One region of the Shewanella inventionis genome, then DNA from elsewhere that is predicted to be linked to it. Evidence: riboswitches for the same ligand, from Rfam matches in the RefSeq annotation. Region 1 holds a riboswitch; the other holds the start of a gene.
What was found. Region 1 has a riboswitch for thiamine pyrophosphate ahead of K8B83_RS15290 (TonB-dependent receptor). Riboswitches for the same ligand answer to the same signal wherever they lie in the genome.

Region 1 (5,313 bases):
GTTAAATCCTTAGCCAGGCGAGCAATATTGGCGCGATGCTTACCACTGAGTACGATATCGTGAGGCACGCCTGCTGCGAAGAAGGTTTCGATGGTGAGCTCGCCCATTTCTACTGGGTGATCGATTAAATCATCGTAGTTTTCTGCACTAAAATCGCCAAAGCCAAATTGTTCACCAGCGGTTCTTTGCATGCTGGTGGCTAACATCCAGTGGGCTAATTCAGGCAGTGCGGGCTTTGCAATTGTGACTGTGTGAGGGTGAGATTCAAGCCCTTTGGCGGCTAAAAATACGCTACTGCCGTTAAAGAAGCCGTGGTTTGTATCAAGGTGGGCGGTGCGTACAGATAAATCCCAGGCGTAAATTTGGTAGCACAATACGATGTCGCTACCCTGGTTGTTGAGTTGCCAAGTTTGCTTATCTAGCTGGGTAACCGTTAAGGCTTGTTGGTTTTCTGTGGCCTTTATTTCAATAATGTTTTTGGCAAAGTCACGGATCATATAGCTGCCAGGTAGCCAAGCGGGTAAACAAAAAATTTGTGAGGGGAAGGCTTGGGTAACCGTTAGGGTCACTTCAAATAAGTGTGCTTTAGGATCGACCGCATGGATATGAAAATGCATAAAGAGTTCCAAATAGTAGAAGCATTACAATCAACAAGATTGAGCTATAATCGACAATGCTGCCAAAAATGACCCAGTTAAGCAAACGAATCCCATTTTATGTAAAAGATAGCTGATTTTGTGTGTTTTTTCTGGAGTCAGAGATTAAAGACTTGGTACTATTAACCGCAGCAACATGATGTCATTCATTAAGGATCTTAAAATGGCCGAAGAAACCATATTCAGTAAAATTATTCGTCGTGAAATTCCTGCCGATATTTTATATCAAGATGAGCTAGTCACTGCATTTCGTGATATTGCCCCACAAGCACCAACGCATATTCTTATTATTCCTAATCATCTGATCCCTACTGCCAATGATGTCAAAGCATCAGATGAAAAAGCATTAGGCAGAATGATGACTGTCGCAGCTAAATTAGCCGATGAAGCCGGTATTGCAAAAGATGGCTATCGTTTGATTATGAACTGCAATAAACATGGCGGCCAAGAGGTATATCATATCCATATGCACCTTGTTGGTGGAGCGCCATTAGGCCCGATGTTGAGCCGCGGATAATGAAGATTAACAGTGACTTTTTTCCGTTAACGGAAGTGGCAACACGCTTTGTTAATCAATTGGCGCAGTGTCGCCGATTAGGGTTAAGTGTTAAAGAAGCCAGCGAGCACCACGTGTTAATTGAACTGCCTTATAGCCGAGATATTATTGGGTATCCAGATACAGGCGTAATTCATGGTGGGGTGATCACCACCTTAATTGATACCTCCTGTGGTACTGCAGTGGTGTGTGCGATTTTAAAAAAATATCAATCACTTGAGTTGTCGCCCACGTTAGATTTGCGAGTTGACTACATGAAGCCTGCTGAGCCTCATAAAGCGGTGTATGCCTTTGCAGAATGCTACCGTTTGTCGTCAAGTGTGGCTTTTACTCGCGCGATTGCTTATCAAGACAGTATTGATGAACCCATTGCTCATGCCGTTGGTTCGTTTATGCGTATCAGCCCAGAAATGGTTGGCGAAGAGTTTCGTCAAGCGCTAATGGGCAATTTGCCGGAGAGTCAAGATGACTGAGCAAACAACCCAAGCGGCATCAAGTGAGTTGGATGTTCAAGATGTGGTAAAGCGCGCCATTGAGTTAAATGACTACAGTTATTTGCTTGAAAAAGTGCCATATTCACAATTTATTGGCATGTCGGTGGCCCGTTTTGGCGACGAAATGGTGTTTAAACTGCCCGCTAAAGATGACAATATTGGTAATCCAATCTTGCCGGCTATTCATGGCGGTGTAATTGCTGGTTTTATGGAAATGTCGGCCATTGTGCAATTAATGGTGTTTATGCAAGCTAAAAAGGTGCCTAAAATTGTCGATTTTTCAATTGATTATTTACGGGCTGGTTTACACCAAGACACCTTTGCAGAATGCAAGATTACCCGTCAAGGTCGCCGGGTGGCCAATGTGAGTATTAATTGTTGGCAAACAAACCGTAAACAGTTAATTGCGACTGCGAGAGCGCACTTTTTGTTAGACTAATAACCCAATACCGCCAGTAACATTTAAGGAAAAGATTATGAAACTTGCATCATTTTTTGTACTCACTTCAACCTTGTTATTTGGCGCCTGCGCCCACAATACCGCGGGTATTGCCGTTGACTCTAACGGGCAAGTGCGAGTGGATAGCAGCTCTTTTGCCAGTGATGTTAATGTGACTGACATTTCATCAATAATGATTGGAGACCTAGTTAAAGCGTCTGCATTAATTCAAAGTAAATCGAGCTATGACCAACGCGTGCAATACAAATTCACCTGGTTTGACGCCAACGGCTATACCATTGAAGATGAAGCAACGAGTTGGAAGTCGCTTAAATTACATGGCATGCAACAACTGCAAGTGAGTGCCGTCGCACCTAATACTCAAGTCAGTCATTTTGAAATATACGTGCGCGAAACCTACTCTGATTAATCGCTGTTGATATGTGATAACTCAATACTGAGCAAGGCTTTGTTTACTTGAATACAAAGAAACACCGACTTGATATTGACACGCTATTTTGTGTTATCAAATTGTATGAAGGATCGTGTAATCAAATTTTAGATAGTTTATACTCGTGGCCGCCAAGGGGTGTTCAGCACTACTGAACTGAGATGTCTTAAGACGAACCCTTAGAACCTGATCCGGCTTATACCGGCGTAGGAATGGGCCACACTATCTATAAGTGCACCTCTTATTCGCTACTCTTGCCGGATCTCAAAATAACTATTTGAGGTCCTATGTTCACGAAAAATTCATTTGGGTTATCCCATTCGCCAATTGCTTTAGCGGTTATTACCGCATTGAGCTCGCCCGTTACTCTGGCTAAAACTGCAGATATTGAGCGCGTCACACCAGAATACGAAAAAATGGAAGTGATTGTTGTCAATGCTGATTTTAGTCATATCAGCCTTGATAAAATGCCATCGAGTGTCACCGTCATTGATGCGCAGCAATTAGAAGATGAAGGCGCTCAACATTTCGAAGATGTACTCAATTCTATCGCTAACTTTAACTGGTCAGGCGGAAGTTCGCGCCCTAAGTATTTTCAAATCCGTGGTGTGGGTGAGCAAGAGCAATACCAAGGAGCGCCTAATTCTTCAGTGGGTTATGTGGTCGATGATATTGATTTGTCTGGGCTTGGCATGGTGTCGAGTATGTATGACATGCAGCAAGTTGAAGTGCTGCGTGGACCGCAAGGGACGCAATATGGTGCCAATGCATTAGCTGGATTAATTTACCTTAAAAGTAACGACCCAACCGACTCGTTTGAGCATGGCGCTAAAGTCAGCGTGGGCGATGATGATTTACGTACGTTTTCTGGTTTTAGCTCTGGGCCATTAAATGATACAGGTAAGTTGTTATATCGCGTGTCTGTAGAGCAGCACAATCAAAATGGGTATCGTGATAATTTATACTTAAACCGTGACGACACCAATGAGCGTGATGAGCTAAGCGCCCGCGCTAAATTGCGTTGGTATGCCAGCGACGATTTACAAATTGATTTAACCTTACTGCATGCCAATTTTGATAATGGCTACGATGCCTGGACACTCGATAATAACACCAGCAATACCTTAACGGATAAACCGGGTGTTGATACTCAAAAAACCACAGGTGCAGGGCTTAAGTTTATTTACAGTGGTGCAAGTGCATTTGACTTTACCTCGCTCACATCACTCGCACAAACCGATCATCATCATGCGTATGACGGCGACTGGGCAAACCCTGATTACTGGGCCAGTAAGCAATGTACAGCGTATGACGACGATTACAATGTTATTGGCACTGAGCCCTGTGTATACGATTACACCTGGGATAAAGCGGGGGACCGTCGTACATTAACCCAAGAGTTTCGTTTATCGTCAAAAGATGCCGGGCGTATTTTTGCAGGCTCAACGGATTGGTTAGTGGGTGTGTATGCCATGAACCTCAATGAAGATAACGACTTGTACTCAGAGTACAACACCTGGCCAGATGAAGTGCTGCAGTCAAGTTATGAAGCCACAAATTATGCGGTATTCGGGCAATTGGACAGTCATTTAGGCAACGACTATTTGTTGTCAACCGGTTTGCGTTTTGAGCGCCGCGACAGCGAATATACTGACAGCAATAATGATAATTTTGACCCGTCAGAAAACATGTGGGGCGGCCATATTGCTTTATCAAAAGCGATTAATAGCAACCATAATACTTATGCCCGTATTGCGCGAGGTTATAAAGCGGGTGGTTTTAACATGACCCTGCCTACTGAGCTTGCCAACAAAAAAGAGTTTGATACTGAGATTTTGTATAACTATGAAATCGGCATGAAGTCGACATGGTTAAACGGCCAAGTTGATTCTACGCTAGCGATATTCTTTATGGATCGTGAAGATCAACAAGTGGCTGCGTCTTTACAAGATCCTGATAATCCTCAACGGTTTGTGCTATTTACTGAAAATGCCGGTAGTTCGCAAAATTACGGTGCAGAGCTGGATACCAAGTGGTACGTTACTGAAAATATTGAATTTTACGGCGGTGTTGGTTGGTTGGAAACCGAATACGGTCAATATGAATACAGCGACAAATACGGTTCTATTATCGACTTATCTGGCCGTGAACTCGCTCATTCACCTCAATTTACCTACAGTGCCGGAATGACTTATGTGGCTGACTCTGGCTGGTTTGCTAACCTTAATGCCAGTGGTAAAAGTGATTTTTATTACTCAGACAGTAACGAATCAACCTCAGATGCCTATACCATTTTTAACACACGTATTGGTTATGAAACCGCAACCTGGTCTGCTTATTTATGGGGCAGAAACTTATTTGATAAAGAATATGGTGTGCGCGGGTTCTACTTTGGTAACGAACCCGATTTAGATTGGGCCGACAAGCAATACATACGTTATGGCGACCCTCGTCAAGTGGGCGTTACATTCGATTATAAGTTTATGTAAGTTCAACAGCGGCACCACCCGGTGCCGCATACCTTTTAGGATATAAGCGATGAAATTAACTGCAGAAATCAGTATGTATCCCTTTAACGAAAACTATCTTGACCCGATCAAGTGGTTTATTGGTCGTGTTGATAGTTACAACAATATTGAACGTGTTACCAATGCCATGGCAACGCAAGTGTGTGGTGAATACAGCGATGTGATGTCAATGTTAGCCATCGAAATGCA
Region 2 (5,313 bases), 320 kb from region 1:
CATCTATTATTTGATTGTCTCGTTGTCTATTAAGTTGATTAAATTCGCTAGCTGCTAGCGCATTAACATTTGTCATTCCCATCATACTCATGGTGTTGTAGGCTTGCACATCACCGGCGCGAGTAGACACGTACTCGTAACGCACCCCAGCAGACATCCACCATTGGTTGTTGAAGGCCTGTTGCCATTCTCCATACACGGCCGCGCGCTTACGCTGACCATCGTTAATATTGATGTAGTCGTTAGGGCCCATCATGGTAGAACCTTCAATGGCTGGCCAGCTATCGTTAAGTTGGTACAGGTAGTATTCTTGTCCGAGCAATAGTGTGCGGTTGTTGCTAAGAGGTAATTGCCAATGTAGCTGATAGCTGAAATCATTTCCTGAGGTTTCCATTGGCATCATGCCGGTTTTTTCTGCGGTAAAAAATCCCATTTCATGTTCGACACTGTGCCAATTGGCTTGAGCGCTAAATAGGCCATCATTTTCTAGGGTTTGTTGATATCTAAGTAATGCGCCAAAACTGTCGTTATTGGTCATGTCCATATACTGATTAGCAAACCCTTGGAACGGGATGTGTTGGTGAGTTAATTTAAGGGCTACTTGTTGTGTTTCATCTTGCCATGCCGCGATAAGTGCATGGTTTTGAGCTTGATAAAGCGTGTCTAGAACCTTATGGCCATTACCGTCTGTATAGCTGTTTGCATCCTCATAGGCGCCTTGGTAGCTCAAACTGATGTTTTTACTGGCCATTTGAGTGTTGATACTTGCCAGCAGTGTGTCACTTGCGCTGCGATACCCGGCAGACACATTGCCATTTTGCCAGCTTAGTTTCTCAGTTTGGTTAAACTCCGGGTTTAAGCTTGTGACATTAATAACACCTGCAATATTATCTCCGCCAGCACTGACTGGCGACACGCCTGCTATCACTTCTGTTAAAGTGATTTGGTTTGCCGCTGTATATGACAGTGGTGGGTTCATGTGATTCGCGCATGATGATGTGATGTCACCGCCATCAATCAATACTTTAATGCGGTCGCCCATCAAACCATTCAAAATGGGCAAAGCAGATACGCCTCCTGCCTGTGAAAAATCAACGCCTTGTTTTGACAGTAACTTTTCAGCTGAGTTTACTACATCTTTATTTGTTGTTTGTTGTCCGTGAACTTCAAGGCGCTCAATGTCTGTATCTATAATAATATTAGCTTGTTTGGCCAAGGCATTTGGCGATATGAGCACCATGATTGCGAAAGCGATTGGTGAGTAAGTTAGGTGTGTACGGTTATTAGCATAAACAGTTTGCTGGCTATTATTTTTCAAGATTATCACCGAATCATTTTTAGGATGAATAATTATCATCGATTTATAAGTTGTCGATTAATTATAACTTGCTAATAAATAGATGGAATGCGACAAATTGCCGCACCTGTCAACGCTATGGTGGATCTTTAGGATGACTGTAGGTGATAGGTGTGGCTGAGCATTGACGGTATGTATTTCAATTTTCTATCGCTTAACGGTGTGATGTGAGATAGGGCTTGTTTTTACCCTCAAAGCTTGCTTATACTGCGTGACATCTTGTCGGAGTGCCATTATGGCTGAGACCGTTTATTCGGGATCCGTTGAACCTGATCAGGCTAGAACCTGCGAAGGAAACAAGCGTAATAATCATGACTTTTGAAGATGATTAATGTGCGATAAATCGGTAAGTTAACCTTTAATTCCTAGTATTGTTGGTTATCAAGGTTTTTACACAGCTTTTTCATTTTTTAATTGGTTATTGACGTAAACAACAGCAAGCATTTTGTTGTTTACTTTTGCTATCAACACCCTCCAGGCAAGCAACTCTACTTATATTTATGAGGTTGCTAATGTCGCAAACATCACGTCGTCAAACGCGAGCTAATGCTCAGCAATTTATTGATACCTTAAAACCACTGCAACATCCTAACTCTGAAAAAGTCTACTTATCGGGTAGCCGCGCAGATATTAATGTCTCAATGAGGCAAATAACTCAAACCGATACAATCATTGGCGGCACAGATGAACAGCCAATCACACAAGGTAACCCTCCTATCATGGTATATGACTGCGCAGGTGCTTATTCTGATCCCAATGCTGAGATTAATGTACGCAACGGTTTACCCAAAATTCGCCAAGCATGGATTGATGAACGCCAAGATACAGAACTACTTGATGGAGCAAGTTCAAGGTTTACCCAGCAACGATTAGCTGATGATGGCCTAGATCATCTGCGATTTGATGTGCTTAACGCTCCACGCAGAGCAAAGCTTGGACAGTGTGTTACACAAATGCATTACGCTCGAAAAGGCATTATTACCCCAGAAATGGAATACATTGCCATTAGAGAAAACATGGCTCGTGAAACTGTTACAGACAGTGTACTCACACAACACTCTCCTGGAGAGGCCTTTGGCGCTCAAATAGGACTACGCATCACTCCAGAGTTTGTCCGTGATGAAGTGGCACGAGGCAGGGCGATTATCCCGCTTAATATTAATCATCCTGAAGCGGAGCCCATGATCATTGGCCGAAATTTTTTGGTTAAAGTGAACGCCAATATTGGCAACTCTGCAGTGACTTCATCAATTGAAGAAGAAGTTGAAAAACTGGTTTGGTCAACCCGCTGGGGCGCCGATACGGTCATGGATTTATCGACGGGGCGCTATATTCATGAAACCCGTGAGTGGATCATTCGTAATTCGCCTGTGCCAATCGGTACGGTACCGATTTATCAAGCACTTGAGAAAGTGAATGGCGTTGCAGAAGCACTTAATTGGGATATTTTTCGAGACACGCTTATTGAACAGGCCGAACAAGGGGTAGATTACTTTACGATACATGCAGGAGTGTTGTTGCGTTATGTGCCAATGACGGCAAAACGCTTGACAGGTATTGTGTCTAGGGGTGGTTCAATTATGGCTAAGTGGTGTTTAAGCCACCATAAAGAAAGCTTTTTATACGAGCATTTTCGCGATATTTGTCAAATCTGTGCTCAATATGATGTCTCCTTGTCATTGGGCGACGGTATGCGTCCAGGATCAATCGCAGATGCGAATGATGAAGCTCAATTTGCAGAACTTGAAACCCTAGGTGAACTGGTCAAAATAGCATGGGAATATGACGTTCAAACCTTTATTGAAGGCCCAGGGCATGTGCCAATGCAGCTCATCAAAATCAATATGGAAAAACAGTTAGCACACTGTGATGAAGCTCCTTTTTACACTCTAGGCCCACAAACAACCGATATTGCACCGGGTTACGATCATTTTACCTCGGGTATTGGTGCGGCAATGATGGCTTGGTATGGCGTAGCAATGTTGTGTTACGTTACGCCAAAAGAACACCTGGGTTTACCCAATAAAGAAGATGTAAAACAAGGCTTAATTGCTTATAAAATTGCAGCTCATGCCGCTGATGTTGCAAAAGGACATCCAGGTGCGCAAATACGCGATAATGCCTTATCTAAAGCGCGCTTTGAGTTTCGCTGGCAAGACCAATACAACCTTGGTCTAGATCCTGACACCGCTCGTGCTTATCACGATGAATCCTTGCCGCAAGAATCTGCTAAAGTCGCGCATTTTTGCTCCATGTGCGGTCCTAAATTTTGCTCAATGAAAATCACTCAAGAAGTGCGTGAATATGCCAGTTTGCTTGATGGTGCAAAAGCGCAAGCCATTTCAGTGGTGTCAGCTAATGCCTATCAGACTGACGCGATGGCACAAAAGTCTGCTGAATTTAAAGCAACTGGCTCGTCGCTTTATCATGAGGTGACTCAGCGCAGTCAGCCTAGTATGAGTGATGTGTCATTTTCTGGCTTGGCAAAAGAGGTTCAATCATGACATCAACTCTATTGAATCAACCCCATAGCAGTAACCCCATTGTGTGGAGTATAGCGGGTTCAGACAGTGGTGGCGGCGCGGGTATTCAGGCTGATTTGTTAACGATGAATGATTTGGGTTGCCATGGCTGTAGTGTTGTTACCAGCATTACAGCTCAAAACTCAGTGAGCGTAGATCTTGTTGAACCTATTTCGGCCAAAATGTTGTTGGCGCAATTAGTCACCTTATGGGCAGATCTGCCTCCAGCAGCCATCAAAATTGGCCTACTAGCCAATCAACAGCAAGTTGATGTTATTACGAGCTGGCTTAGTGCACTCAAACAACAAAATCTATTACCTGTTGTGGTGCTAGATCCTGTCATGGTTGCCAGTAGTGGTGATGTATTTAATCAAATTGATTTTACGCCATTTTCAGGGCTTATTAGTGTTCTTACCCCCAATCAACATGAGTTATTTCGTTTATGCTCAGCGGTAACGATAACTAAACCTTCACCAAGTCACGATGATGATGAACATAACATGGTTTTGGCGGCACAATGGTTAGCGACAGCATACCAATGCCAGGTCGTTGCCAAAGGCGGTGATGCACCATGGCAAGGCAATAAAGCAATGGATGTGTATGTGACAAAACGTGTGTTTGGGGCAAGTCCTTATCATGACAATCAGGTGTTTACGTTAACAAGTCCAAGAGTTGCAACGGTTAATCATCATGGTAGTGGTTGCACATTGTCGTCGGCTATTGCCAGTTTCAGCGCCCATGGTTTTGTGGTTCATGATGCAGTTGTACTTGCAAAAGCCTATGTCACTAAAGGGCTACAAAACAGCTATGCAGTCGGTCAAGGCCCAGGAGTGTTGGCGCGAACAGCTTGGCCAACAGACTTAGCCTTAATGCCACATATTGGCCATTATCACCAAGATAATATTACAGATAACAAGCGCTCATTCGCTGCGTTAAGTGGGCCTCTGGGTGTTTACCCTGTGCTTAACTCTTTAGCGCAAATCAAAGCGGTTTTAAGTGCGGGCTGTAAAACGGTTCAATTTCGCCGCAAATTAACTGACGCAAACGATGAGTTAGCGATTGAGCAGCTAGAAACTGATATTAAAGCAGCCATACACTTAGCCAGAGAGTGTAATGCTCAATTATTCGTTAATGACCATTGGCAATTGGCGCTAAAACACCATGCATTTGGTGTGCACTTAGGCCAAGAAGATCTTGCTGATGCCAATCTCACTGCGCTTGCAGAGGCTGGAATGGCCTTAGGGATCTCCAGCCATAGTTATTTTGAGGCATTGCTGGCTCATCAATGTTCGCCATCATACATTGCATTTGGCCATATTTATCCAACAACCACAAAGCAAATGCCTTCAAAACCCCAGGGGATCGCTAAGTTGTCACGCTATGTGAGTCTTTTTGGCCGAGACTATCCTACCGTCGCCATTGGTGGAATTGATA

Region 2: another riboswitch for thiamine pyrophosphate. It lies ahead of thiC (phosphomethylpyrimidine synthase ThiC); the one in region 1 lies ahead of K8B83_RS15290 (TonB-dependent receptor).

The regions. Positions count from the first base shown of each region.
Region 1 covers NZ_CP082926.1:3,429,690-3,435,002, reverse strand. Annotated here, with positions in the region: gene K8B83_RS15315 (M61 family metallopeptidase) at 1-617, opposite strand, end outside; gene hinT (purine nucleoside phosphoramidase) at 820-1,173, shown strand; gene K8B83_RS15305 (PaaI family thioesterase) at 1,173-1,685, shown strand; gene K8B83_RS15300 (PaaI family thioesterase) at 1,678-2,145, shown strand; gene K8B83_RS15295 (YcfL family protein) at 2,183-2,575, shown strand; TPP riboswitch at 2,721-2,826, shown strand; gene K8B83_RS15290 (TonB-dependent receptor) at 2,884-5,085, shown strand; gene K8B83_RS15285 (hypothetical protein) at 5,135-5,313, shown strand, end outside.
Region 2 covers NZ_CP082926.1:3,104,728-3,110,040, reverse strand. Annotated here, with positions in the region: gene K8B83_RS13740 (TonB-dependent receptor plug domain-containing protein) at 1-1,240, opposite strand, end outside; TPP riboswitch at 1,571-1,670, shown strand; gene thiC (phosphomethylpyrimidine synthase ThiC) at 1,870-3,861, shown strand; gene K8B83_RS13730 (bifunctional hydroxymethylpyrimidine kinase/phosphomethylpyrimidine kinase) at 3,858-5,313, shown strand, end outside.